3 regions of the Marinobacter sp. LQ44 genome follow, and region 3 is predicted to be linked to each of the others. Evidence: predicted binding sites of a transcription regulator. Region 3 holds the regulator's gene; each other region holds the start of a gene.
What was found. The regulator sigma-54, encoded in region 3, starts transcription at its own class of promoters, with help from an activator protein. The targets are predictions, from matches to a motif close to ANTGGCATNNANNTTGCTNT.
Positions count from the first base shown of each region.

Region 1: a site for sigma-54 is predicted at 6,416-6,435, ahead of glnA (glutamate--ammonia ligase). Genes of this name have one in related genera too.
Region 2: a site for sigma-54 is predicted at 1,732-1,751, ahead of ASQ50_RS01695 (TorF family putative porin). Genes of this name have one in related genera too.

Region 1 is NZ_CP014754.1:3,237,740-3,247,407, forward strand. Features, by position in the region: gene ASQ50_RS14895 (TonB-dependent receptor family protein) at 1-540, shown strand, start outside; gene ASQ50_RS14900 (response regulator transcription factor) at 715-1,377, shown strand; gene ntrC (nitrogen regulation protein NR(I)) at 1,385-2,818, opposite strand; gene glnL (nitrogen regulation protein NR(II)) at 2,815-3,915, opposite strand; gene ASQ50_RS14915 (DUF4124 domain-containing protein) at 4,156-4,680, opposite strand; gene glnA (glutamate--ammonia ligase) at 4,880-6,283, opposite strand; gene typA (translational GTPase TypA) at 6,675-8,486, shown strand; gene pip (prolyl aminopeptidase) at 8,573-9,535, shown strand; gene dtd (D-aminoacyl-tRNA deacylase) at 9,642-9,668, shown strand, end outside.
Region 2 is NZ_CP014754.1:356,460-366,127, forward strand. Features, by position in the region: gene ASQ50_RS21300 (hypothetical protein) at 407-559, opposite strand; gene ASQ50_RS01690 (OprO/OprP family phosphate-selective porin) at 534-1,511, opposite strand; gene ASQ50_RS01695 (TorF family putative porin) at 1,793-2,521, shown strand; gene ASQ50_RS01700 (copper resistance system multicopper oxidase) at 2,905-4,770, shown strand; gene ASQ50_RS01705 (copper resistance protein B) at 4,791-5,555, shown strand; gene ASQ50_RS21600 (hypothetical protein) at 6,744-6,875, opposite strand; gene ASQ50_RS01710 (hypothetical protein) at 6,950-7,252, opposite strand; gene ASQ50_RS01720 (porin) at 7,913-9,070, opposite strand; gene ASQ50_RS21765 (hypothetical protein) at 9,266-9,367, opposite strand; gene ASQ50_RS01725 (di-heme oxidoredictase family protein) at 9,330-9,668, opposite strand, start outside.
Region 3 is NZ_CP014754.1:1,036,615-1,046,282, forward strand. Features, by position in the region: gene ASQ50_RS04825 (phospholipid-binding protein MlaC) at 1-64, opposite strand, end outside; gene mlaD (outer membrane lipid asymmetry maintenance protein MlaD) at 96-545, opposite strand; gene mlaE (lipid asymmetry maintenance ABC transporter permease subunit MlaE) at 567-1,349, opposite strand; gene ASQ50_RS04840 (ABC transporter ATP-binding protein) at 1,346-2,158, opposite strand; gene ASQ50_RS04845 (KpsF/GutQ family sugar-phosphate isomerase) at 2,376-3,365, shown strand; gene kdsC (3-deoxy-manno-octulosonate-8-phosphatase KdsC) at 3,365-3,934, shown strand; gene lptC (LPS export ABC transporter periplasmic protein LptC) at 3,931-4,530, shown strand; gene lptA (lipopolysaccharide transport periplasmic protein LptA) at 4,514-5,050, shown strand; gene lptB (LPS export ABC transporter ATP-binding protein) at 5,058-5,783, shown strand; gene ASQ50_RS04870 (RNA polymerase factor sigma-54) at 5,973-7,502, shown strand; gene hpf (ribosome hibernation promoting factor) at 7,578-7,880, shown strand; gene ptsN (PTS IIA-like nitrogen regulatory protein PtsN) at 7,979-8,446, shown strand; gene rapZ (RNase adapter RapZ) at 8,487-9,371, shown strand; gene ASQ50_RS04890 (HPr family phosphocarrier protein) at 9,378-9,647, shown strand.

The sequences.
Region 1 (9,668 bases), 2.2 Mb from region 3:
ATCAAGGACACGTTGATTCGTGATGATGTGGACGAATTCGGCGATGCGTTGTTTGTAAACGCAGCGGATTCGCGCATTACCGGCGTCGATGTCGGCGCCAGAATCGATTCCTCTGCCTTCTATCTGGCGGATTACAACCTGTTCGCCGAAGCTGCGCTGAATTACACCGATGCCCGTTTCACCACCGGACCCCTGGACGACAATCGGGTACCTGAAATCCCGACCCGGGCAGGCAGCTTCACCGTTGGGTTGGATCACATGGCCGGCTGGCACTTGAGCGCCACTGTCAGCCATCTGGGGTCCTTCTACAGTGATATCGAAAATACCCGTGAGCTGACCTCCGACGGCGAGGCGGGCAAGGTGCCCAGCCGTACCCTGTTCTCGGCACGGGCAAGCTACAAGTTGCCAACCACCACGGATGCAACCTTGTGGGTTCAGGGGCGCAACCTGTCAGACAAGCTGTATATCTCGGATGTGCAGGACGGCATCCGCCCCGGCGCTCCGAGAACGGTTGTTGCTGGCGCAACAGTGAGGTTTTGATATGACCCTCGGTTAGTCATATCGCTTGGCCGGGTTTCCTTCCTTTTCCCGGCATTTTTCTTCCGATGCTCCGGTTGCTCTGCGGCCGGAGCTTTTTTCGTGTCAGGGGGGACAAACGCCCGAGAGGGTTGTGATAATCTTGGCGGGTGAATACCAACAACAAAAGAGTCCGAGATGAAAATTCTGATTGCGGATGATCATGCGGTGGTGCGACAGGGTTATGTCAGCCTGTTGTCGATGGCCCTGGAACCCTGTGAAATTATGGAGGCGGCATCTGGGGAGGAAGCCTGCGACTTCAGCAGAAGGCATCAGCCGGACCTGATCATCATGGATGTCGGACTGCCCGGCATCAGCGGTATTGAGTCCGCGGCCCGAATTCTGGAGGATCAGAAAGATGCTCGCATCCTGTTTTTCAGCATGTACAACGAAGTCCCCATCGTTAAGCGCGCCCTCCAGGTAGGCGCCATGGGATACATCACCAAGTCCTGCGATACCGACACTCTGATCAAGGCGGTCCAGCGAGTTGCCGAAGGTGAAATTTTTGTTGAATACGATCTGATCATGAAGTCGTCGTTCAACGATCAGGCCTCCGAGTCCGCAAAATTGCAGCAGTTGACGCGCCGCCAGTTTGAAGTGTTTTCCATGCTGGCTCGCGGGTTAAGCAATGATGAAATTGCCCATGCCCTGGCAATCGAAAAGAAAACCGTGGCCAATACGGTGACCGCCATTAAGAGCAGCCTTGGAATCGAGTCGATGGCGAAGCTGGTCTTCTTCGCCATTGATGCCGGGCTGGTTCAAATCTGCACGCAGCCAGCGGCATCCGTTTCCCAGGAGTAACGGCTGCTTAGTCTTCCGCGTCCTCAGCAGAATCGATTTTCAGTTCGTTAATCTTCCGGGTCAGCGTATTCCTGCCCCAGCCAAGCAGCACGGACGCATCCCGGCGGCGCCCGCCAGTGTGCTTCAGGGCCACCTCAATCATAATCTTCTCGAACTCCGGTACGGCGGTGTCCAGGATCGACTTCTTGCCGCGCTTCAGTTCCTGTTCTGCCCAGTTTTTCAGGCCTTCCTGCCAGGTCTGGCCAGTGGCGCTGTGCTCACTTTCCGCCTGGTGCAGGAGTTCCGGGGGCAGGTCATCTACATGAATCTCGCGCCCGCTGGCCATCACGGTCAGCCAGCGGCAGGTGTTTTCCAGCTGGCGGACGTTGCCGGGCCAGGGCAGGGTGGTCAGGTACTCTTCGGCATCCGGGCGCAACAGCTTCGGCTCCACCGCCAGTTCCTTGGCGGCCCGCTTCAGGAAGTGCTGCATCAGGCGGGGAATGTCTTCCCGTCGCTCCGCCAGCTTGGGCAGATGCACGCGGATAACGTTCAGGCGGTGGAATAAATCTTCCCGGAAGCTACCTGCCTGCACCAGTTTTTCCAGGTCTTGATGAGTGGCGGCGATGATACGCACATCCACTTTAATCGGGGTGGTGCCGCCTACCCGATAGAATTCACCATCGGCCAATACTCGCAGCAGACGGGTCTGGGTGTCGGCTGGCATATCACCGATCTCATCCAGAAACAGGGTGCCGCCGTTCGCCTGTTCGAACCGCCCCTGGCGGGCTGCGCCGGCGCCGGTGAAGGCGCCCTTCTCATGGCCGAACAGTTCAGATTCAATCAGATCCTTGGGGATAGCGGCCATGTTCAGGGCGATGAACGGGTTGCGGGCCCGGGGGCTGTGGTTGTGCAGGGCCTGGGCCACCAGCTCCTTACCGGTGCCGCTCTCACCGTTGATCAATACCGTGATGTTGGAATGGGACAGGCGGCCGATGGCCCTGAACACTTCCTGCATGGCCGGAGCTTCACCGATGATTTCGGTATTGCGCTGGGCGCTGTCGGCCTGGGGTTCGCTGGCGGCCCGTTTTTCATGACTGTGGGCCACAGCGCGTTTCACCAGGGCCACGGCATCGTCCACATCAAAGGGCTTGGGCAGGTATTCGAAGGCACCGGTCTGATAACTGGTAACCGCACTTTCCAGGTCCGAATGGGCGGTCATGATGATCACCGGCACATCCGGATGCTTGTCGACAATCTGTGAAAGCAGGGTGATGCCGTCTACTCCGGGCATGCGGATATCGCTGACGATGGCATCGGGCTGTTCGTGTTCCAGTCGCATCATGATGCTTTCGCCGCTGTCGAAAACCCGCGGCTGCATACCGGCCTGGTTGAGGGCGCGTTCCAGCACCCAGCGAATGCTCTTGTCGTCGTCGATAATCCAGACGTTTGCCGGTTGGCTCATTGGTTGTCCTCCAGAGGCAGGAAGATAATGAAATCGGTTCTTCCGGGCTCGCTCTCACACTCCACCAGCCCTCGGTGCTGGCCGATGATGCTTTGGGTAATGGATAGGCCAAGGCCGGTTCCTGAGGCCCGGCCACTGATCATGGGGTAAAAGATGTTCTGCAGAAGATCCGCTGGAATACCCGGGCCGTTATCGATGATGTCGGCCCGGCACACCAGCCGGTGACGACGATGGCCTATGGTGAACTGGCGCAGCGCACGGGTACGGAAAGTGATGGTCGGCGGTACATCGGAAGGACTTGCACCTTCGTTCTCGAAGGCCGCCTCCATGGCGTTACGCGCGATGTTCAGGAATGCCTGGATCAGTTGTTCTTTGTCTCCGGGGAACTCGGGAATGCTGGGGTCGTAATCCCGTTTCAGCCGGACCCGGCCCCTGCTTTCGGCTTCCACCAGGGTACGTACCCGCTCCAGAACCTCGTGGATGTTGGTGGGCGCGATTTTCAGTGCCTTGTTGGGGCCGAGCATACGATCGACCAGGCTGCGCAGGCGGTCTGCTTCGTCAATGATTACCCGGGTGTATTCGCGCTGGTCTTCATCGTTCAGCTCCCGGTCAAGCAGTTGAGCCGCGCCACGAATGCCGCCCAATGGGTTCTTGATTTCGTGGGCCATGCCGCGAACCAGGATCCGGGTGGTCTCCTGTTGGGAGATAATGTCTTCTTCGCGGCTGATGCGCATCAGCCGGTCCCGGGGCTGGATCTCGATCAACAGCTCCATGGGTTCAAGGCTGATGGGTGTCACCGAATAGTCCACCGTCAGCCTTGAGCCGCTCAGTAAAGCGAATTCTGCTTCTCGCCGGGTGTAGGATTGGCCATTGCCTGCTGCCGCATACAGGGTTTTCAGAGCGTCCGCAGAATCGAGCAGAACGTCTTTCAGGGGCAGGCCCTGGCTACGGGTCATGCTGGTTTCAAAAAGACTTTCGGCGGCGGGGTTCAGGTAACGGATGGTCAGGTCGTTTCCCAGCACCAGAACGGCCGTGGTCAGGCTGTCCAGAATGCTCTTATAACCGCTTCCCAGCGAGATGGATGGTTGGAACGACATGCTTGGTTTCCGTTTTAAACTCATAGTAGTTACCCCGGTTTTGCAAAAAACGAACCAGTTTTGCCTGCTGAGATAAGATGATGGTCTAAGTACGGGCACAGCAGGGCCCGGAGGGCATCCGGGTGCTGTAGGTTGGTGCAGATGGGGAGCTTGTCGCTACAGGCAGCCGGGGTTTTGCCCCTTCGCTGCCCAAAGTATGGCTTTATCGTGGTGCGGTTGCACTAAAGTGGTGCGCAAATATCAGTTCAGGCGCGAAGGTCGGTGAATGGTAAAGGTGATTGGCTGGCCGCTTTTCACCTGTATGCCTTCGCGATCCACGATGTGAACGCCCGCCTGATGGGTGCCCCGGTCAATATTGCGGACGGTGATGGAGCCTGAAGTGCTTTGGCCAACTGGCTGGCCGTCCAGGGTAACCTCATAGCGATGACCGCGCCGCAGGCTCGGGGTGCTGCGCACTTCAAAGGTGACGTCGCCGTTGCCACTGTGGAAGGCCTGATCGTTCTCAGGGGAGATCAGGGAAAGGCTCTCATAGGCTGCACCTTCGCGCTCCACTTCCTCAAGCAACTGTTCGGTTTCTCTCACCGCGTCAGGCTTTGGCAGTGTGATGGTGGTTACCGGTTTAACCTCGATTTCTTCCCCGCCCTGCATGGGCTCGTCCGAGAAGGTTACATTGCCCTGGGCATCCACATGGCGGTAAACCTCTGCGTGGGCGGATGCGGTGGCCAGCAGTAACAAGCCGGTTGCGAGCGTGAGCGGTGCTTTCATGACAATAACCTGCGGTAGTGAACTGTCTCGATTATCGGCGGCGGGTGCAGGCATTTCAACGCCGGAGGGCGATCCCTTGGTTACATATCGTTAAGGGCGCGGGGTGTTTGGCGGGATTTGAGAAAAACGGCACAAAAAAAGCCCCGCACGGGGCGGGGCTTTCAGGCTTAAATGCTCTGCACCTTATTGGTGCAGTGCATTAGCAGGAGTAGTAAAGCTGGAACTCAACCGGGTGAGTGGTCATGTTCAGCTTCTCAACTTCACCGCGTTTCAGGTCAATGTAGCCTGCGATCATGTCTTCGGTGAACACGCCGCCACGGGTCAGGAACTCGTGGTCTGCTTCCAGGCAGTCCAGCGCTTCAGACAGTGTTTCGGCAACCTTCGGAATGTTCAGAGCCTCTTCCTTCGGCAGGTCATACAGATCCTTGTCCATGGCATCGCCAGGGTGGATCTTGTTCTGGATGCCGTCCAGGCCGGCCATCATCAGCGCAGCGAAGGCCAGGTACGGGTTGGCTGCCGGGTCCGGGAAGCGCACTTCGATACGACGTGCTTTCGGGCTGTTTACGTACGGAATACGGATGGACGCGGAACGGTTACGCGCAGAGTAGGCCAGCATAACCGGAGCTTCGAAGCCCGGAACCAGACGCTTGTAGCTGTTGGTGGCCGGGTTGGTGAAGGCGTTGATGGCCTTGGCATGCTTGATCACACCACCAATGTAGTACAGGGCGGCTTCGCTCAGACCCGCATAGCTGTCGCCGGCGAACAGGTTCTTGCCGTCTTTGCTCAGGGACATGTGTACGTGCATACCGGAACCGTTGTCACCAACCACCGGCTTGGGCATGAAGGTGGCGGTTTTGCCGTAGGCGTGGGCCACGTTGTGTACGCAGTACTTCAGGATCTGAACTTCGTCAGCCTTGCGGGTCAGGGTGTTGGCGCCTACGCCGATTTCACACTGGCCAGCGGTACCCACTTCGTGGTGGTGTACTTCAATTTCCAGTCCCATGGACTCCATGGCGGCACACATGGCACCACGCAGGTCGTGCAGGCTGTCGACCGGCGGAACCGGGAAGTAGCCGCCTTTCACGCCTGGGCGGTGGCCGATGTTGTTGCGATCGAAGTCTTCGCCGGAAACCCAGGCCGCTTCTTCGGAGTGGATGTGGTAAGACGCACCTTGCATGTCCACATTCCATTTAACGGAGTCGAACACGAAGAACTCGGGCTCCGGGCCAAACAGCGCGCCATCGGCGATGCCGGTGGACTTCAGGTATTCTTCGGCACGACGGGCAACAGAGCGGGGATCGCGCTCATAACCCTGCATGGTAGACGGCTCTACAATGTTGCAGGTGATGTTGACAGTGGTTTCTTCGGTGAACGGATCCAGTACGGCGGTCTCGTCGTCCGGCATCAGGATCATGTCGGATTCGTTGATACCTTTCCAGCCAGCAATAGAGGAGCCGTCAAACATTTTGCCGTCAGCAAAGAAATCTTCATCGGCTTCGGTGGCGGGCAGGGTGACGTGCTGCTCTTTTCCGCGGCTGTCGGTGAAGCGCAGGTCAATCCATTTCACTTCGTGTTCTTTGATCAAATCAATCGTCTTGGACATTGTGCATGCTCCGTAGTGATGTCGTGTTCGTTATGCCGGATCGTTCAGCGGGCTGAAGCCCGATCTTTTTCAGGTCAGGGCAGCTTAACAGAAGCTGTTGGCTCTTACCTTTCAATTACGGCTGCACAAGTATAAGCAAGGGGCTTGCCAGTTTTTCGGTTTTGCGCCAGAACAGCGCAGCGGCAAGGCTTTGGGGCGATTCTGGCGCACCGGAGTGCAGCTTACAGGCATTGGTTGCACTGAATGTGTGCACTTTATTGGTGCATTGATTCTTATCCTGCCTGATAACGGTGCATTAGCCGATTGGTTACATATTAGGCACTATTCTTCATATTATCGACATGGACTTTTCTATATACTGCTCGCCGCTAAATTCTGCAGGATACCCGTTGTGATTGATAAGCTTAGAAACGTTGCCATTATTGCCCACGTTGACCACGGTAAAACCACCCTGGTTGACCAATTGTTGCGCCAGTCTGGAACTTTGGACCGTAAAGAGCTCGAAAACGAGCGCGTTATGGACTCCAACGACCAGGAAAAAGAGCGTGGCATCACCATTCTGGCGAAGAATACCGCGCTGAAATGGAAAGACTACGACATCAACATCGTGGACACCCCGGGGCACGCGGATTTTGGTGGCGAAGTTGAGCGAGTCATGAGCATGGTAGACAGTGTGCTGTTGGTGGTGGATTCCATTGATGGCCCGATGCCGCAGACCCGTTTTGTAACCCAGAAGGCGTTTGCCGCTGGCCTGCGCCCGATCGTGGTGGTTAACAAGATTGACCGCCCCGGCGCGCGCCCGGACTGGGTGGTGGATCAGGTATTTGACCTGTTCGATAACCTTGGTGCCACCGACGAGCAGTTGGACTTCCCGATTGTTTACGCCAGTGCCCTGAACGGCATTGCCGGCATGGAGCATGAAAACCTGGACGACAACATGGATGCCGTATTCCAGGCGATTGTCGACCATGTGCCCGCGCCTTCCGTAGATCTGGACGGCCCGTTCCAGATGCAGATTTCCCAGTTGGACTACAACAGCTTCCTGGGCGTGATCGGTATCGGCCGCATTATGCGTGGCAAGGTCAGAACCAACACTCCGGTGGTGGCTGTTGGTGCCGATGGCAAGAAGCGTAATGGTCGTATCCTGAAAATCATGGGCCACTCCGGTCTGCAGCGTGTGGAAGTTGAAGAAGCGCAGGCTGGCGACATTGTGTGCGTGAGTGGTCTGGATCAGCTGTACATCTCTGATACCTTATGCGATCCCGCCAATGTTGAGGCACTGCCGGCGCTGACCGTTGACGAACCCACGGTATCCATGACCTTCCAGGTCAACGATTCACCGTTTGCTGGCAAAGAAGGCAAGTACGTGACCAGCCGTAACATCAAGGAACGTCTGGAAAAAGAACTGCTGCACAACGTGGCGCTGCGGGTAGAAGAAGGGGACTCTGCCGACAAGTTCAAGGTCTCCGGCCGGGGTGAGCTGCACCTGTCCGTATTGATCGAGAACATGCGCCGTGAGAACTTCGAGTTGGCCGTGGGCCGCCCGGAGGTTGTGATCAAGGAGATCGATGGCGTCAAGCAAGAGCCTTACGAGAACGTGATCATTGACATTGAAGAGCAGCACCAGGGTTCCATTATGGAACAGATGGGACTGCGCAAGGGCGACATGACCAACATGATCCCGGATGGCAAGGGTCGTATCCGCCTGGAATACACCATTCCCGCCCGTGGCCTGATTGGTTTCCGGAATACCTTCCTGACCATGACATCAGGCACCGGCATTCTGACGTCTACCTTCAGCCATTATGGCCCGGTGAAGATGGGTGATGTAACCAGCCGCCAGAACGGTGTCATCGTTTCCATGGCGACCGGCACAGCGCTGACCTACTCGCTGGAAACCCTGCAGAGCCGTGGCAAACTGTTCCTCGACCCGGGCCAGGAGATCTATGAAGGCCAGCTGTGTGGTATTCACAGTCGCGACAACGACCTGGTGGTTAACCCTACCAAGGGCAAGAAGCTGGACAACATGCGTGCTTCCGGTAAAGACGAAGTGATCGGCCTGGTGCCGCCCATCAAGTTCACCCTGGAGCAGGCGCTGGAGTTCATTGATGACGACGAACTGGTAGAGGTAACGCCCAAGTCGATCCGTCTGCGCAAGAAACTGCTGACCGAGAACGAGCGTAAGCGCGCCGGTAAGAAGTAAGATTAGTATTGAATGGCCAGGGACGGCCATTGCTTTCTCCCCTTAAATCTCAGCTAGACTACCGTTATCCCTAAACGGAGTTCGTCATGCTGAGCCTGTATCCTGAAATCCAGCCCTACGCTCGTCACCACCTCGCGGTGGAAGAGCCTCATGAGCTTTACCTGGAGGAGTCCGGCAATCCGGAGGGTATTCCTGTGTTAGTGGTCCATGGGGGCCCGGGTGGTGGCTGTGAGGATAATCACCGGCGATATTTTGATGCTGAACGCTTCCGGATCATTCTGATGGACCAGCGCGGGGCAGGGCGATCCACGCCGCTTGCGGAACTGGAAGGCAATAGCACAGACAAGCTGGTGGACGACATGGAAACCGTTCGCCAGTTTCTGGGCATTGATCGCTGGCTGCTGTTTGGCGGCAGCTGGGGCTCCACCCTCAGCCTGGTGTATGCTCAGGCCTACCCGGAGCGGGTCACCGGGCTGGTACTCCGTGGCATTTTTCTGTGCCGGCCCAAGGATATCCATTGGTTCTATCAGGAAGGCGCCAGCCGAGTGTTTCCGGACTACTGGCAGGATTTCGTGTCACCCATCCCGGAAGTGGAGCGTGATGATCTGGTGCCGGCCTATTACCGCAGGCTTACCAGCCCCAACGAGCTTGAGCAGATTCAGGCGGCCAAGGCCTGGTCAGTCTGGGAAGGGCGTTGCGCCACCTTGCATCCCAATCCTCGGGTTGTTGAACGCTTCGCGCACCCACATGTTGCGATTGCTCTGGCAAGGATTGAATGCCATTACTTTGTGAACCAGGCGTTTTTAACGCCGGACCAGATCGTGCGAAATGCCGCGCGGCTTTCCGGAATACCCGGTGTGATCGTCCATGGCCGCTACGATATGGTGTGTCCGCTGGATAACGCCCTGGCGCTCAGTCTGGCCTGGCCAGAAGCAGACCTGCGTATTATCCGCGATGCGGGGCATTCCGCGTCTGAACCTGCCATTGTCGATGCACTGATTCGGGCCGTTGAGGATGTGGTGTCACAAACTGACTCGCCCGCCGGGTGACTGGATTATCTTTTCTTGATCTGAGGGGTTGCGGCCGGTGTTGCGCGCCGATACACTCTCGACGTTTCTGATTTTTAACCCTCGAAGTTGTTGCTCAAGGGATTGAATGAAAGGGCTTATCCAGCGAGTATCG
Region 2 (9,668 bases), 680 kb from region 3:
ATATTTCATCGATAAGTCGCTCGTTCAGTTTAGGGCGCCAATGTCAGCGACAACCTTGATATCGGTCAGATTGAACCTGACTCTCAAGGGGTACCTCCATAGGCTCACAGGCAAAAAGAGCTGAACAACGCGCCACCACCTTATACGTCTCGCAAAGCCGTCCATACGGGTCTCATTTTTTCAGGAATACAGCCGGATCAGAGCTTAACTGCACCTTCAGGCTGACCAACTGATGGGTGTCCACCTCAATGTACACCAGAAACCTCAGATGAACTTTAACTTAGGGGGTGGGGGCGGGGGGGGGCGGGGGGGGGGGGGCAGACAAAAGCAATGGGCAGATTAATATCTGCCCAAAACCTGAGTATTTCATAACTCTCAAGAACTATATCAAAACCGCAAAACTCATTCAAGCGACCTCCATGCGGTCAAAATGCATATTGTAACCTCGCACGCACTTCATCTCCGCTAGCGCCATGGCTTCTTCGCCATCCATGTAGCTCATTCCAAGTCGAACATTCTTGTTGGCGTAATAGTTAACGCCCAGTGTTTGTTTGCTCACCGTCGGTCGTGGCCAGCCCCACATCACTGTATTTTCCGTCACCATCCTCAAAGCGGGCAACAACTTCCCAGGCCCCTTTGGGCGATGCCGGTTTTACCCGCTTGAATGCTCCGGCTTTGTAAGGACGGCTTTCGCCGGTGATGATCCAGCCAAGCTGTACGTAATAACCATCAACATCCACCTGGCCTTCCTCGGAATCGAAATATTCGGCCTGGGCATGGAAGGGCCCGGAAGCGCCGGCGAGCTCCAGATTAAACGTATCGACCTCATCGGCCTGAGTGTCGGCATCACGCGTGGTATAACCCGCACCAAGATGAACAACCATATTGTTCGTTTGAATCGGTGCAACCGTGCCCCGTGCGGTTACTGCCGTGTTATTGAAGTCGTCGCTGCCATTGCCGCCTGCCTCGAAGTAGCCGATACCGTAGGTCCAGTTGCTGCCTTTGCCGCTGAGCTGGATGCCGCCGCTGCGACCGGGGGCATAACGCTCGGTCATGGCAGATCGCTCAAGCGCTGAGATGTCTTTTGAGCTCGTTAATTCTTCCAGGCCGAATGGCTCTTTCTGTTTACCGATAGTCACGGTTGCAGCTGAGCCAAATCCCATGTAACGAATGTACAGGTCTTCAGCAGTACCGCCGTCGGCGCCATCACTTTCAGCCACGTTGAACTGGGTCTTGTACGCCCAGTCGCCAAAGTGGCCCTTGGCGTAGAGGCGTGCCCGGCGCACATCGAAATCGGTAGTGTCAACACCGTTGTCGTCAGACTGCGTGGCGTCGTAATCCCACTGAATGCGCCCGCCGAGCTGAAAAGACGCAGAGTTATCCGACACTTTCACTTTGATACCGCTGTCGGTATCGATCACAAGGTCTTCGCCGCTGGTCGTAACGTTTCCGGCCTGTGCAGCAGAAGCGGCAGAAATCGCCAAAGCCAAGCCCAAATATTTCTTGCTCATGATCTGTCTCACCTTTTTCGGTTTGCTTGTGTGTGTTGAAGCGCTATTAAAGTCTATTTGGCAAAGATTACAGAATGGTTACAGAGAATGCATCAAAACAGGGCGCTGGTCCGGGCCGGTGACAGGTTCTGGGGCGCTAGGTGTTGCGGTCGTTTTTCGGGGGCAAGCTCAGAATGTGCCGATTTGTCTCTATAATTATGATAAACAAGAATAAATAAGATATGGCAAGACTTTTGCTGAATCATATTTGGAGCAATGAAACCCAACCGAAGGTATCCATTATGAAGAAGCAGTTTTTCACCAAATCCGGATTTATCAGTATCACTTTGCTTGCAGCACTTCAGGCTGCGCCCGCCATTGTTAGCGCTGACGTCAGCTCAAATGTGAGCGCCAGCAGCAACTATCTGTTCCGGGGCGTCACCCAGACAGACGGGGCTGCGGCTGTCCAGGGAGGGTTGGATTATGAGCATGCGTCGGGCTTTTACGCCGGTGGTTGGGGCTCCAATGTCGATTTTGGTGACGGCACCAGCTATGAGCTTGATCTTTATGCCGGATTCTCCGGCTCTGTGGAAGAACTGGGTTATGACGTTGGGTACATTTATTATGCGTATCCTGACGCGCCGGACTCCATTGATTTCGGCGAACTTTACGGCGAGATCAGCTATGGCATTGCTGCTGTAGGCCTAGCCTACACGATCAACAGCGACACCAGTGGTGATGGGGTGTTCGTGCAAGGAGATGCCTATTACTACGCCTCTGTTGGGGTGCCTCTGCAGGACAGCTACAGTGCCGGTGTTACGCTTGGCTATTATGACTTCGCTGATGACGGCAAGGCTTCTGTCGGTGAGGCAAGTTATTCACACGTCGCCGCCAACGTTACAAAGGATGCGGGAAACTTCGGTTCCTTCAGTGTTAACGTGGAGTACGCGGACATTGAGTCAACCGACGCGCTTGGCTCTGTCAACTCGGATGACCCGAAGTTCTGGCTGGGTTGGAACAAGAGTTTTTGATCGGCCTAGCGATGGTTAGCTGCTCAATTTGAGTATTGTAAAGCTGGTTCCGTGACGGGCCAGCTTTTTTTATCTGTAATTGTCTCGTCAAAATCCACAATTGCACGCCTGTAGATAAAGCGGATGAATCGCCATCTTCATTCTCGCCATCGCCCTTCCCTTCTTTATCGCAGGACTTGCAACCGTTCTTGCTAATCCGCACTCACTCGCCCAAAAGGGAGGCTGGCGTAGGGCCATTGCGCCTCTCCCCCCCTGCCCGCCAAACAAATGGTGATAGAAAGGCGGATACAGACTTTTCAGTTTGATTTCAGTTACACCGGGTAGGATCAATAATCGAGTCACGAACGCAAGAAGCTGTATATACATGGTTTTAGGAGCAACCTATGAGCGATAGACATTTCTATGCAGGTGTGTCCAGGCGGCGCCTTATCCAAGGAGCTGCCACGATGGGACTTCTTGCCGGTTTCGACAGCTTGTTGCCGGCCTATGCTAGAGGACAACTGGACAACACGAACGCATTTCACACCGTGCGTAATGGCGCTGACATCTACGACCTGACCGTCGCGAGAACACCTCTCAAGATAGGGGGCACAGTCTCGGAACAGCCCATCACCATCAACGGCACTCTGCCAGCGCCTCTGGTGCGCCTCAAACAGGGGCGCGAGGCAATCTTGCGTGTCACCAATACGCTACCGGAGGCAACATCCATTCACTGGCACGGTCTGATTCTGCCGTACCAGATGGATGGCGTTCCTGGCGTCAGCTTTCCCGGCATCATGCCCGGCGAAACGTTTGAGTACCGTTTCCCGGTCGAACAGCATGGCACCTACTGGTACCACAGCCACTCTGGCCTTCAGGAACAGCTAGGCCACTATGGGCCGATTATCATTGATCCTGCCGAGCCCGAATCGGTGGCCTATGACCGCGAATACGTTGTGGTTCTATCTGACTGGACCTTTGACTCTCCCGAGGACGTATTCCGCAACCTGAAAGTGGCAGAGGGCTACTATAACTACAACCAGCGCACCGTTAGCGACTTCTTCAAGGATGTTGAAACCATGGGCTGGGATGCCGCGTGGAGCAAAGCCGGCATGTGGGGCAGAATGCGAATGAGCCCCCGGGATATCCTGGATGTAACCGGTTCTGAATACACCTACCTGATGAATGGATCGCCTTCCGCCAGCAACTGGACCGGGCTGTTCCGTCCCGGCGAGAAAATTCGCCTGAGATTCATCAACGCCTCGGCGATGACCTACTTTGATGTCCGTATCCCGGGACTTCCGATGACGGTTATTTCCGCTGACGGCCAACCAGTGCAACCCGTTGAAACGGATGAATTCCGCATTGGCGTGGCGGAAACCTACGACGTGATTGTACAGCCAACCGACACGGCTCACACCGTGTTTGCCCAGTCACAGGATCGGTCGGGGTATGTGCGCGGAACGTTGGCTACCCGCAAGGGAGTGGAGGCGCCAGTGCCGCCCATGTATCCGCGAACCGAGCGCGGTATGGCCGCCATGGGCATGGGCGCGATGAGCATGGGCGCCATGGGCAAGGACGGCGATATGAACATGGAGAGCGGCATGGACATGGGTGGCAAGATGGAAATGATGTCAGGCAGCAACGACAAAGCCCATGGCCAAATGATGATGAATGGCGCCGACTCGGGAATGAACAAGATGAGCTCGGACAAAGCAACGATGAATGAGGTCCCGACGGCGGGTCGGCCGATATCCCATGGCCCTGATAATCACGGTCCCGGGGCGGCCATGGTGGCTTCCAGCCCGCAATCGCGTCTGGATGACCCTGGTGTAGGCTTTGAAACAGCCAACCATCGGGTGCTGACTTATTCCCAGTTGCAGAGCATTGAGGGCTGGCCCGACAAGCGCCCGGCCGAACGCGAGGTGGAACTGCACCTTACCGGCAATATGGAACGTTACATGTGGTCGTTCGACGGCAAAAAGTTCTCTGAAGTCGATGGCCCGGTCAAGTTCTACCATGGCGAGCGCCTGCGATTGATCCTCGTCAACGACTCGATGATGGATCACCCCATTCACCTGCATGGCATGTGGATGGAACTGGAAACCGGTGCAGGTGAATATCGTCCACGCAAACACACGATTTCCGTCAAACCCGGCGAGCGTGTATCCGCGCTGATCACAGCGGATGCACCGGGTGACTGGGCTTTCCATTGCCACCTTCTGTACCACATGGACGCAGGCATGTTTCGTGTCGTGTCGGTCGTTTAACGGGATAGGGGATGAACATTATGATGAATCGCATCAAGTGGGTTGTGGGTGCCTCAGCCTTAACGCTTGCCTCGGGAGCCGGCGCCGCTGGTACTGGCGTTCAGGCCGAACCGGACTGGACACTGCCAATACATGACAACCAGGTGTTTGGCCAGGTTCTGTTTGACCGGCTGGAATACCAGCGTGACGGCAACAACGAAATGGCCCTGTGGGATGCCCAGGGATGGATTGGCAAAGATCGCAATCGGCTCTGGGTCGAAACGGAAGGTGAGACCGATCTATCCAGCGACAGCGGCGACATCGAAAATTTTGATGTGCAGTACAGCTATCGCTTCGATCGCTTCTGGGATATACAGACAGGATTGGGTGCCCAGACAACGTTTGGCCCCAGCCCTAATAAGGAACGCTATTCTGCCATCGTTGGATTGCAGGGACTTGCCCCGTACTGGTTTGAGGTAGACACCAACTTCAGAGTGACCGACGACGGTGACGTGTCATACGATCTTGAAGCCGAGTACGACTGGCTGCTGACCCAAAGGCTCATTTTGCAGGGCCGCGGCGAAACGCTCGTCGCCTTCAGCGATGTCGAGGAATGGGGCGTCGGTAGTGGCATCAACAATGTGGGCCTGGGGCTCCGCCTGAGATACCACTTTTCGAGGGAGTTTGCACCCTACGTGGGTGTTTCTTACACCCGCTTTCTCGGCAATACAAAGGACCTTCGTGAGCGCGAGGGAGAAGACGTCGAGTCCTCCAGCTTCGTGGCAGGCGTCCGGTGGTGGTTTTAACACCATAAAGCCCTAATCGGGATAGGGGGGAGCCACTAGGCTCCGCCCCTCCCACACCACCCGGCAAGCGGGTCCGCACCGGGCGGTTCGCGACGTTGAGGTATCACGAGAGACGCGGCACGCCCAACCGATCAAAGTAGGCAATCGTCAGCACGTTGTGAATGGCAGACCGACTGTTATGCCACCAGCGACGGCTCAGGGCCGCCACGGATTCCACAACCCAGGGACTCGCGCCAAGGCGCAGCAGTTCCCGTTCACTTCCGTCCGGTTTCGGGATGCCTACCCGCCGCTCCCTTGTTGGCCTTCACGCGCTTCCATGCCCGTTGCATATTCTCTCGTGCGAATACCTGCTCAAGCAGGCCTCGCCCTGCGCCCTCCGATTCTCGTCGCGGGAGTCCTGTTTCATCGCTGGTCACATCTGGCAAGGCTTCACCTTTCCGCTCCGTGTTGCCACGTTGCCCTTTCAGGCATAAGGCGAGATATCCCCGGGTAAGAACACACTCCTTCACCGCACAACCGCCGGATTTACGCCGCATCGCCTTGGCCACAAGAGCTTCGCGGCTTCTGGCCCGCTCGCCCTGCTCGGCAGTGCCTCATATCCGATTCTTGTTCATCGGCTCACGGTTTACGCTCCACGCTTCCTCTCAACAGTTGCTCGCCCTTCCGCAGTTGCGCTTCACTTCGTTCGCTGTGGCCAGCTTACGGGAGGACTTGCACCTCCAGGAGTGCGCCCCTGCCGGGCGCACAAAAAAAGGGGCAGAGTGTTCTGCCGTCGCCTCTGGTTAACCATCAAAAGACATACTGGACTCTTCCGCGAAGTTCGTCGCCGCCATTGTTATTCGCGTCTTCGCCGTCCATGTAATTTATACCAAGACTGGCCAACTGTAAGGTAAATCGCTTTTGAGCCCTTGATGTCGGACTGCAGCTCATCAATCAGCTTTATGCTTTCAGAGGTGACTGAGCCCAGCACCAGTTTTGCATCGAAGAGAAAAACCAGCCGGCCGGGGTTGTCCTGCGCTGATGTAGGCAAGGACGACACCCTCTACGGATTGAAACCCGATGGCAGAGGCAGAATCCTTCGCGGGGATGTAGCAGTATCGAACGCGGGCTTCGTATCAGCAACCCGCTCGACCTCTCCGGCCTTATCAACCAGTGTTGAAAACAGGTATTTCCGGGAGTCAGCGGATTTCATGGAGATGGCGAGATTGACGCAAGGTTGCCGGAGCTTCCGACCGAAAGCATGATCTGCCCCGGGTTGTTACCGGTACCGGCGTTGGAGATCGCACCATAACCGGCTCCGTCCAGGGCCCGGACGTTCATAACTCCAATGTTTCCAATGTACTCGACACCGAAATAGGTCGCCTGCGCGGTCTGCTGTTGGTTATCGCTATAGGTCAGGATGGGGAAACCCGGCTGTCGTTGCCAAGGTCAGTATCAAATTTCGATGCGTAAACGTCCCTGTCGGGTTCCCCGTTTGCCACGTTCGCAGTCGGCCGGCTCGGGTCGGTAGAGTTTGAAATCAACCCATCGTTAATTGGCATCCAGTAAACATCGTAGCTACCGAACGAAGTCTCGCCGGTGGCAGCGTCTTCTTTGCTGCTGTCCAGATCGAAGTTTCCGAAGTATGTGGGCTGAAACTTGCCCTGGGTGATTATGTCCAGTCTCACTCCCGATGCCGTGGTAACCTCAACAGCCATGGCGGCGGGTACGCCGTTTACAGCGATCAGCGCTCCCAGGCATCCCTAACCAATGCACTTTGGTATTGTTTTCATTATTCCTCCGACGTCTCTGATTTGAGATTTTTTGTAGGTATCGTCGACCAAGCCAATCCAGCGACAAGTAGTTATAGCAGAGATGGCAGAAAAGCGACAAGCATCTACCAGATAAAGGAAAGTTGAGCGGGGCTTGGTCATAACAGTCGGCACGGGGCACGGTAGAGTTTTTCACCCCCGAGCCTCATTGCTGCCGGGATTTCCACTGGCGAAACTGTTTCCATTCCAGCCATTTCTGAAATTCCCTGTATTCTTGTGAGTCTGGATCCATCCGCCTGAAGGCTTCGAAGCTTCTGTAGGTGTCAGAGTCCGGGGCCGCCTTCCCTCCGGCGCGTTGACTGGTCGCACAATCCGAGCAACGACCCGACAGGATAGAATATCCCTCCCGGGCGCTGTCATCGGGACTGCTGGCAAACAGGCCTGGTCCATCAGGCAGGCGGTCTTCTCCCGGCATCGTCGTCGTGTCAGCGGGTCGGACCACATTAAGTCCGCAGCCCGACAGAGCCACTACCAGCACGGGAATTATCCATAACCGCAGTTTGTGCATATTTTATTCCTGTCCGTTATTCAGGTCAGACCCGTTGGTTAAAAGGCGACCCGGATACCGGCATAGAGCTGGCTGATATCGTTGGCATCGCCCCATCCTTCAGCGGTCTTGACCGACGAAGGCAGGTCAAGCGAATACAGGTGATACGAGGAGAACAAGCGGACCGCGCTCGACCAGTCGTACACGTATGCCAGACCAATCTGGCTTCCCTTGGTTCCCTCAACAATCAGATCTTTGGTCTCGCCATAGTTGACTGCAAAGTGATGGGCGCCAGTCAAGTAGCCTACCTGACCGAATAGGTTGGTCGCATCAAAGCCTTCTTGATTAGCCTGCCCCGCATTGGCCATTGCGTCGGTTTTATCATTACCGTAGGAGACGGTAAAGTTCAGGCCACCGTCCAGCAACAAAGACGCCGAAGCACTAAGGACTTGCTTGGCTTTGAATTCCGAACCGGGGGTGAGTGGCTGACCATTGGTGGGCGAGGCCTCAATATTCAGATCATTAGTATCAACCCAGCTCAGCCCCGTGGCCAGTTTGGCTCCCGGCAAATCTACGTGGTAGCGGGCCGCCAGTTCATAGGCATTGCCGTTGTCGAGACTGGTCGACAGCACCAGACCGCCGATCGACGGGCTGTCGTAGCGGATACGCTCTTGTCGACCAACGGCATTGAAGACGCTGTTGGTTTGACCAATTTTGTAAAGTTGGTTGCCGTTATCATCGACAAAACTGATGCCGGAAGAATAAAGGGTATACCAGGCACCGCCACCGTAGTAGAGCGTTCCGGAGTAATCCATCATGTTGGCGTAGTAGCCAGCACCATCGCCTTTGCCGAAGCTCACCTTACCAAAGTCACCCTCGAGATAGATGTCAATTTTCCGGGTATCCAGGTTAACGTCACCCCCCCCGGAATTTTTGCCGATATCGAACTCCGTGGATCCGAACTGAACAACTGACATTTCATAGATAAAACCGACGTTCATGCCGTTGGCCATCTTCTCATTGCCAGTGAACCGGAAACGTGAGTTGGAACCGATGTTGTCGACACTCGCGTAATCAGTCTCATTCCCGTTATCCGCGACGGTGAACGCACGATCCAGCTGGCCGGACACCTTGAACTCCATGGCGTGACCCGGCGAAGATAACCCCGCCATCACCAGTGCGAGCGCTGAACTCAGTGCCGCTTTTCTATTTGTCATTAGCATCATAAACCCCTAATTATTATTGATTTATTACTGAACGTGTCATGCGTACTACGTCCATTATCATAAAGTGCTGCGCCCTCTTGTCCCGAAACTCAAGTGGCTTCAGGTCTTGCGTCAGCGCTGGGCACAGCAACAATATTAACCACACTGATCGTAGCACAAGCCCGATGACTGAGAAGCCAATTAACATTAGACTTTAGTGCAACCGGGAGCCTCTTCAGGCACTTTCAGGAAGGCAATCAGCACCGCACGTTCAGTCCTGAATCGTGCCTTGAACTGTTCCCTGGATATCTCGGCTTCGCCCCCGTGCCACAAAATGGCTGGGCCAGATCGTCTGGTCGCTGAGGTCTGGCCGGTCAGCGACCAGACCGGTCGTGTGCTTTGGTGTGTGGCAGGCGGCACACCCCGTGTTGCTAACGAGTCTGGCGCCTTGCTGCACTTCCGGGTTTTCCATGGCGCGACGGGCGGGAACTGCAAGGCTGCTGGCGTAGAAGGTGATAAAGCCTGCCACTTTGTCGCTGACTTCGGGGTCGCCGCCATTAGCAAACTCCTGAATCCGTGAGTTCAACCGGCTGAAACTGTATCCAAAGCC
Region 3 (9,668 bases):
CCTGGCCAAGCCCTACTGCAAACAGGGCAAATATCAGTATAAGGCGTTGTTTCAAAACAAGCATTGCAATCTCCTGTGCGTTTATTCCTATCGCCTCAACGGCCCGAGGCGAAATTGCTGATCATCCGTTCCAGATTCATGGCAGATTGGGTGGAATAGAAGGTATCGCCTTCTTTCAAGGACTCAAGATCCCCACCGACAGATATATCAATGTACTGCTCCCCCAGAATTCCGGATGTACGTATTACTGCTGCACTGTCCGCCGGGATATTGTCCACATCTTTGTGAATGGACATGGTCACCCTGGCCTGAAAAGTTTCCCGATCCAGAGTGATCGACTCAATGGTGCCTACCGTCACGCCCGCCATGGAAATCCGGCCTCGGGCCGCAAGCCCACCGATATCGTTAAAGTTTGCATGCAGCCTGTAAGTAGCGCCAGCGGCCTTGGGGGACAGGCCACTGACCTGCAAGGCCAGGAACAGCAAGGCAGCCAGCCCGGCAATAATAAACAGACCGACGATGATTTCTGTTGTTCGTTGTGCCATGAGAGGCTCCTGGAATACCTGTTAGAAATTTCCAAACATGACAGCGGTCAGCACGAAATCCAGACCCAATACCGCCAAAGATGAATACACCACGGTCTTGGTGGTGGCGGAACTGATACCCGCTGAGGTCGGTACACAATCATAGCCCTGGTACACCGCAATCCAGGCACAGACAAAACCGAACACCACACTCTTGATCAGCCCGTTGAGAACGTCATCCACAAAGTCCACTGAGGCCTGCATATTGCCCCAATAGGAACCTTCGTAGACGCCCAGCCACTCAACGCCCACCAACATACCGCCCCAAACGCCAACCACCGCGAATATCATGGCCAGAATGGGTAGTGAAATAAAACCTGCCCACAACCTTGGGGCGATCACCCGGCGCAACGGGTCGACCCCCATCATTTCCATACTGGAGAGCTGCTCGGTCGCTTTCATCAAACCGATCTCTGCGGTTAACGCAGAGCCAGCGCGGCCAGCAAACAACAGTGCCGCCACCACCGGCGCCAGCTCACGCACCAGGGTCAATGCAATCATCTGGCCGATGGCCGCCTCGGAACCAAAATCGCTGAGGATAGTGTACCCCTGAAGACCAAGCACCATGCCGATAAACAACCCCGACACCACTACAATGGCCAGCGACAGCACACCGACTGCGTATAACTGTTTTACCAGCAGCGGAAAACCGACGGAGGGCTTCGGCACGCCTCCGACAACGCCCGCCAGAAACTGGCAGGCCCGCCCCAGCGAGGCAATAACGTCAAGCCCTGTTCGACCCAGGGCTGCTATGCGATCCATCATGCACCACCCCCGCGAATACCGAAGTCAGATGCCGCATCGCTGTTCGGATAATGAAACGGCACCGGCCCGTCCGGCTCGCCTTTCAGAAACTGCTGAACCCGCTCCGAGGGGTGCGCCCTGAGTTCATCCGGGGTTCCCTCGCCAATCACCTTGCCATCCGCAATGATGCACGCGTAGTGGCAGATGCTCAGGGATTCCGGCACGTCATGGGAAACGAGCACGCTGGTCAGGCCCATGGAACTGTTGAGATCACGGATTAATTTGACCAGAACCCCCATGGCAATAGGGTCCTGCCCGGCGAAAGGCTCGTCGTACATGATCAGTTCCGGATCCAGTGCGATACTGCGGGCCAGCGCCACCCGCCGAGTCATTCCGCCAGACAGCTCCGAAGGCATCAATTCGCGTGCACCACGAAGGCCCACCGCTTCGAGCTTCATCAGCACAATGTCCCGTATCATGTCTTCCGGCAGGCGGGTATGAACCCGTAAAGGAAAGGCCACGTTCTCGTACACACTGAGGTCGGTGAACAGGGCACCGCTCTGAAACAACATGCCCATCTTTTCCCGCAGCGCATACAATTCCTTGCGCTTGAGCTTCGGCACCTCCCGACCTGCCACCAATACCTGGCCGGAGTCGGGACGCAACTGGCCGCCAATCAGTCGCAGCAGCGTGGTCTTGCCGGTGCCGCTGGGGCCCATGATCGCGGTAATCCTGCCCTTCGGAATATCCAGCGAGACACCATCAAATATGCGCCGGCCGGAGCGGGAAAACACCACGTCGTTAAGGCTTATGTATGCAGATGACGCCATAATCCATCCTGATCAAAGAGCGCCTACATTATGACAAGCGCCGCCTCAGCTCAATGAAAAGCCGGTTAAAGCTAGGTAAAATGTCTTGATGGCAATGATCAGTTTCCCTGAACGTTGGCTGCCATGCCTCTCAACAATGATATACTCACGGCTCAGTCGCCCGATGACCAGAGTTTGGCCGGGCAAACCAGACCGACCGAGCAGACTATCCGCCGAGATGACAGATTCACACGCTCCAGACACCCCCGACTACCGCTCCTCTGCAGTGCGAGCGATCCGCATAGAGCGGGAAGCTATCGAAGCCCTGGAAGGCCGTATCAACGGCGACTTCACCAGAGCCTGCGACGTTATCATGGCCTGCAAAGGCCGGGTAGTGGTAACCGGCATGGGTAAATCCGGCCATATCGGCAACAAGATTGCAGCCACATTAGCCAGTACCGGCACGCCCTCATTTTTTGTTCACCCGGGTGAAGCCAGCCACGGCGACATGGGCATGATCACTCCGCAAGATGTGGTGATTGCCATATCCAACAGTGGCAGCACCAGCGAAGTGGTGACCATTCTGCCCCTGATCAAACGTATGGGGGCACCGCTGATCAGCATGACCGGCAACTCGAACTCTGTTCTGGCTCAGGAGGCGGTCGCCAACCTGGACGTCAGCGTTGCCTTAGAGGCCTGCCCGCTCGGCCTGGCCCCGACGTCAAGCACCACCGCCACCCTGGTCATGGGCGATGCGTTGGCCGTGGCCCTGCTGGAGGCCCGCGGCTTCAGCGCCGAAGACTTTGCCTTCTCTCACCCGGGCGGCAGCCTGGGACGGCGCTTGCTGCTGCGGGTTTCCGATATCATGCATACCGGCGACCAGATTCCCAAAGTTCTTGAGGACACCACCCTTAGCGGCGCGCTTCTCGAAATCAGCCGCAAAGGGCTGGGCATGACCACCATCGTCAACGCCCAGGGTCACCTGACCGGCGTATTTACCGATGGCGACCTGCGCCGGACTCTGGACAAATCCGTCGACGTTCACACCACTCCGATCCGGGACGTCATGACCCGCCACGGCAAAACCATTCAGGCTGACCACCTGGCGGCCGAGGCGCTGAATATCATGGAAGAGATGAAAATCAATGCCCTGCCCGTCACCGACGACGATGGCAATCTGGTCGGCGCCATCAACATGCACGACCTGCTGCGTTCGGGGGTGATTTAATGAGTGACCTGGCTCCGCCCATGCACACCGTCTGGGACGACACGCTTAAGGCAAAAGCCGCCAGGATTCGTCTGATCGCCCTGGATGTGGACGGCATCATGAGCGATGGCCGGCTGTATTTCAGCGCGGCCGGCGACGAACTCAAAGCGTTCAACATACTGGATGGCCTGGGCCTGAAACAGTTGATGAAGGCCGGCATTACCGTGGCAGTCATAACCGGGCGCCGGTCACCACTGACAGAGAAACGGATGACCGACCTCGGCATCCCGCACCTGATGCAGGGCCGGGAAGACAAGAAGGTTGCTTTACAGGAACTGGTTGCAGGCATGGATATCGCTCCCGAGCAAATTGCCTACATGGGAGATGACTTGCCAGACCTGCCCGCCCTGAAATTCGCCGGCCTGGGCATCAGCGTGCCCAACGGCTACTGGCTGGTGCGCCAGCATGCCGACTATTGCACCCAGGCCCTGGGCGGTCACGGCGCCGTGCGTGAAACCTGTGACCTGATACTCTGGGCGCAGAACCGGCTGGAAACAACTTTGGCCCCCTATCTGGGCGAGCCGTCATGATTCCGGAGGTGCTGTCAAACATCGCCCGCAAACCCTTGGCGAGAACCCTGGCACTGGCGGTCACGGCTCTCGCCACTGTCTTCCTGATGTGGCAGGACGAGGAAGGTGAGAATGTGCGGGGCGATGCAGCGGAACTCAGGGGCCCGTCGGAACCCGACAGTTTTATTATCGAGGGCCGCTACACAACCTGGGACGAACAAGGCAACCTGAAGATGTCGATATCCAGCCCCCGAATCGAACAGTTTGACGACACCAACTACGCCACCATGAACGCCCCAAGGGCCAGGATTTTCAGTGAACAGGCTACCCCACCATGGATAATCGAAGCGGATGAAGGTAGCCTCCGGCAAGACGATGATCAGGTGATTCTGACAGGCAACGTTGTCGTGCTCCGGCAAACCGACGACTCGGAAGCCACCCTGAAGACCGAATCGCTGACCCTGGATAACCGACAAGGCACAGTACACACCGATCAACCGGTCACCATTACCGAACCGTTTGGCGTGACCCAGGCCAATGGCATGAAAGCCTGGGTAAACGAACGCATACTGGAACTCAATTCCCGGGTGGAAGGGCAATATGAAACCGTCAGGTAACCTCACACACCGATTGTTGTCGATAATGGCGGCACTGCTACTGGCCGGCCCGGCATCTGCGTTTGATCTGGACTCCGACACCCCCATCAAGGTTAGCGCCGATTCGGCCCGCCTCGACGATACCGAGGGGACCGCCATCTACACCGGCGACGTTGAACTGGTCCAGGGAGCCACCCAGCTGAACGCAGAACGGGTGGTGCTGTATCGAAGTCCCGAGGGCCTCAACCGGATTGAGGCGAGCGGCGAACCTGCCCGATATCGCCAGCCGGCACGGGAAGGCGAGGCCATGACAGACGCCCGGGCGAGAACCATCACCTGGTCGGCGGCGGAAAACCGGCTCACCTTCGAACGCCAGGCGGTGATTGAACAAGGCAACAATGTGTTCCGAGGTGACATCATTCAATACGACACCGTGCGCCGGGTGGTCACGGCAGAAGGCGGCACGCCTTCGGAAGAAAGCTCTGGCCGGGTGGAAATGGTGATTCAGCCTCGCAGCTCCAGCAACCCCATAAACGAATAGGTTACTGATGGCAGTTCTCAGGGCCAGCAACCTGGCAAAAAGCTACAAACAGAAAAAAGTGGTTCTGGATGTATCTCTGGAAATCCGGTCTGGAGAAATCGTTGGCCTGCTCGGCCCTAACGGCGCCGGCAAAACCACCTGTTTTTACATGATTGTCGGGCTTGTGCCCTCCGACCGCGGCCGAATCACCATTGACAGCCAGGACATCACCCCGCTGCCCATGCATGGCCGGGCGCGCAAAGGCATTGGCTACCTGCCCCAGGAAGCCTCGGTTTTCCGAAAACTGACCGTGCGCGACAACATCATGGCCATTCTGGAGACGCGAAAGGGCATGAAACGGCCGGAGCGGGAAGCCAAGCTCGAGGAACTTCTCGAGGAATTTCACATCACCCATATCCGGGACAGCCTGGGTATGGCTCTGTCCGGTGGCGAGCGACGGCGAGTTGAAATCGCCCGGGCGCTGGCCATGGAACCGGCGTTTATTCTGCTGGATGAACCCTTCGCCGGGGTAGATCCGATTTCAGTCAGTGACATCAAACACATCATTCGGCATTTGCGGGACAAGGGCATTGGAGTGCTGATCACCGATCACAACGTGCGGGAAACCCTAGATATCTGCGAGAACGCTTACATCGTCTCCGGCGGCCATATCATCGCCTCCGGCAACGCAGAAGCCATCCTGGCCAATCAGCAGGTCAAGGAAGTCTATCTGGGCGATGAGTTCCACCTGTGAGCGCAAGAAAAACCCTCGGCGACCGAGGTCTGATTGTTTTGATGATCTGTAGCAAGTAAACTCGGCAAAGAACTTGCTTATACTGACACCAGTGAGCGGCAAGTAACCAGCGTACAACAATTTTTTTGCCTGACAGCAGGCAAGGTCACTACCGGGACACCCTTGATTTATGGATCTTGAGCCATGGTTATGAAAGCCTCATTACAGCTTAAGATGGGCCAGAGTCTGACCATGACGCCCCAGCTGCAACAGGCCATTCGCCTGCTTCAGCTTTCCACCCTCGACCTCCAGCAGGAAATCCAGCAGGCACTGGAGTCAAACCCGATGCTGGAAACCTCCGAGGATGACGAGCAGTCTGACACCCCTGATACGGACTCCGATACCCGGGACGAGCACAAAGACCGGGATTCCGACCACGATGAACCGGCCACCGAGACCGCCTCTGACTGGGATGAAAATGAAAACGGCCCTGACTGGTCTTCAGAAACCGACATACCGGATAACATCCCCGACGACCTGCCCGTAGACACCGCCTGGGACGATATCTACCAGTCTGCACCGGCGCCAGCCAGCAAAGGCGAAGACGAGAACGAATCGGATTTCGAAACCCGCAATTCGCCGGCAGAAACCCTCCAGGACCACCTGGAATGGCAACTCAACCTGACCCCCATGAGCGAACGTGACCAGGCCATCGCCCACGCCCTGATGGACGCAGTGGACGAACGCGGTTACCTGACCTCACCGATTGAGGAAATCCATTCCGGCCTGCAGGATGAAACCGAAGAAGACCCCCTGGAACTGGACGAAGTGGAAGCGGTTCTGCACCGGCTACAACATTTCGACCCGCCGGGTGTGTTTGCCCGCGACCTGCAGGAATGCCTGCTGATTCAGCTCAACCAGTTGCCACCAGATACTCCCTGGCTTCGACAGGCCCGCTTGGTGGTTACCCAGTTCCTGCATCTGCTGGGCAACCGGGATTACGCGCAACTGCTGCGCCGCAGCAGACTCAAGGAAGATCAGCTGCGCGAGGTTCTGGCCCTGATTACCAGCCTCAACCCCCGCCCGGGCGACGTGGTGGACCGGGCAGAGCCGGATTACGTGATACCGGACGTCATCGTACGAAAACACGAAGGCCGGTGGCGAGTTGAGCTCAACCCGGAGATCGCCCCGAGGATTCGGGTCAATGCCAGCTACGCATCGCTGATCCGCCGCGCGGATAGCAGTGCTGATAACACCTACCTGCGGGATCAACTGCAGGAGGCCAAGTGGTTCATTAAAAGCCTGCAAAGCCGCAACGAAACCCTGCTGAAAGTCGCCACCCGGATTGTTGAGCACCAACAGGGTTTCCTGGACCAGGGGGAGGAAGCAATGAAACCGCTGATCCTCTCCGACATTGCGCAGGCCGTGGAAATGCACGAATCCACCATTTCACGGGTCACCACACAAAAGTATATGCACACACCCCGCGGTATCTTCGAGCTGAAGTACTTTTTCTCCAGCCACGTCAGTACCGCTGAGGGTGGAGAATGTTCCTCCACCGCAATACGTGCGATGATCAAGAAACTGATTTCAGAAGAAACTCCAAAAAAGCCGTTGAGCGACAGCAAGATTGCAGCCATGCTTGGAGATCAGGGCATCAATGTGGCCCGGCGCACCGTTGCCAAATACCGGGAGGCCATGCACATTCCTCCTTCAAACGAGCGCAAACGACTGGTTTAATGTTTTTGCCGGTGCACGAAGCACCGGACACGCAGCCCGGTGGCAACACCGGCATGATGACAACAGGAGACGCCTATGCAACTCAACATTTCAGGCCATCACGTAGAACTGACCCCTGCACTGAAGGATTACGTCAACACCAAGTTCGAGAAGCTGGAGCGTCACTTTGACCACATCAGCAACTGTCAGGTGACGCTGGAAGTTGAGAAGGTACGTCAGATGGCCGAAGCCACCCTGCATGTCATCGGTGGCGAGATCCACGCAAAGGCAGAAAGCGAGGACATGTACGCCGCGATTGATTCGCTGGTGGACAAACTGGATCGCCAGATCCTCAAGCACAAAGAAAAGAATGTAGACCGGATGCACGGCAACGGCTGAGCGCGCCCTTCGCGCCGCCTTACCGGGTGTTTCAATGATACGAGCTGCGGCGGGGAATACCGGCCGCAGCCTTTTTTTTACGGAATCACAGTCGATCCATGAGCGATACATCCCTGACCATCGACAACATTCTGGCTCCCGAACTGACGCTGTGCCGAGTGCCAGCCTCCAGTAAGAAGCGGGTACTGGAAACCATCGCAGAGCATATTCATCATCAGGATGAAATCCTCAGCGACACCGAGATCTTCAACAATCTGGTTTCTCGCGAGCGGCTTGGCAGCACCGGTATCGGCCAGGGTATCGCTATACCCCACTGCCGCCTGGAAGGGCTGGACCGTGTGATCGGGGTGCTGATGACGCTGGAAGAAAGCATCGACTTCGATGCCATCGACAATCAGCCGGTCGATCTGGTGTTTGCCTTGATCGTGCCCAAAGAAGCCACCAGTGAACATCTGGAGCTGCTTAGCCAGCTGGCCGAGAAATTCAACGACAACGGCTTCTGTGAACAGCTTCGCCAGTGTCAGGATTCAGCGTCCCTGTACCAGCGTATGACAGCGGCATCCTGACAAGCAGTAGCACCAACTTAAGCAGGCAGGAGCGTCCATCATGAAACTGATCATCGTCAGTGGCCGATCGGGGTCCGGTAAGAGTACCGCGTTGCACGTACTCGAAGATCTGGGCTTCTATTGCATAGACAACCTTCCCATCGGACTGCTGTTCCCGCTAACCCGGGAGGCGGCGCAGCAGGAAGCGCCTGGGCGACTCCGGAAAATGGCCGTCAGCATCGATGCCCGCAACCTGTCTGCCGAACTGGCCAATTTCGAACAGATCTATCGCCAGCTGCGCGATGCCGGAGTCGTTGTCGAGATCATATTTCTGGATGCCGATGAACAGTCCCTGCTGCAACGATTCCACGCCACACGCCGAAAGCACCCCCTGAGTGATGACAAAACCTCTCTTCGGGAGGCCATCGCCAACGAAAAGGCTCTTCTGGAACCCCTGTCAAAACTGGCAGACCTGTACATCAACACCACCGGCATGTCGATGTATGAACTTCGTGACATGGTCAAACAGCGGGTGGTGGGAAGAAAGGACCAGGAGCTTGCACTGCTGTTCCAGTCATTTGGTTTCAAGCATGGCGTACCGGTTGATTCCGATTACGTTTTCGATGTGCGCTGCCTGCCGAACCCATACTGGGACACCAGCCTGCGCAAATACGTCGGTACCGATCAACCCGTTATCGAGTTTCTCGAGCGGGAACCTCTCACCGGGCAAATGGTGGACGACCTGATCCGCTTCCTGGATACCTGGCTACCTTCGTTCGCCGACAGCAACCGAAGCTACATGACCATTTCCATCGGCTGCACCGGTGGCCAGCATCGTTCCGTCTATGTTTGTGAGCAACTGGGCCAGCATTTCCGTACCCGATACAGCAACGTGCAGGTTCGCCATACCGAGCTGCCCCACCTTCAAGCCCGCGGGGAGATCTGATCCGCCATGATCTGCCGCCCCGTCACCATCATCAATAAACTGGGTTTGCATGCCCGCGCCACCGCTAAGCTGGTGGCCACCGCCTCCGGCTTTGACAGCCAGGTGCGGATACGCGGCAAGGGCCGGGACGTGGATGCCAAGAATATCATGCAGGTGATGATGCTGGCCGCCAGCCAGGGCACCGACATTGAGCTGGTCGCTGATGGCCCCGATGAGCAGGAAGCCATCGATGCGCTCATCGAACTGATTGATGATTATTTCGGCGAAGGGGGTTGAACCAAGCCGGGTTCGTTATTC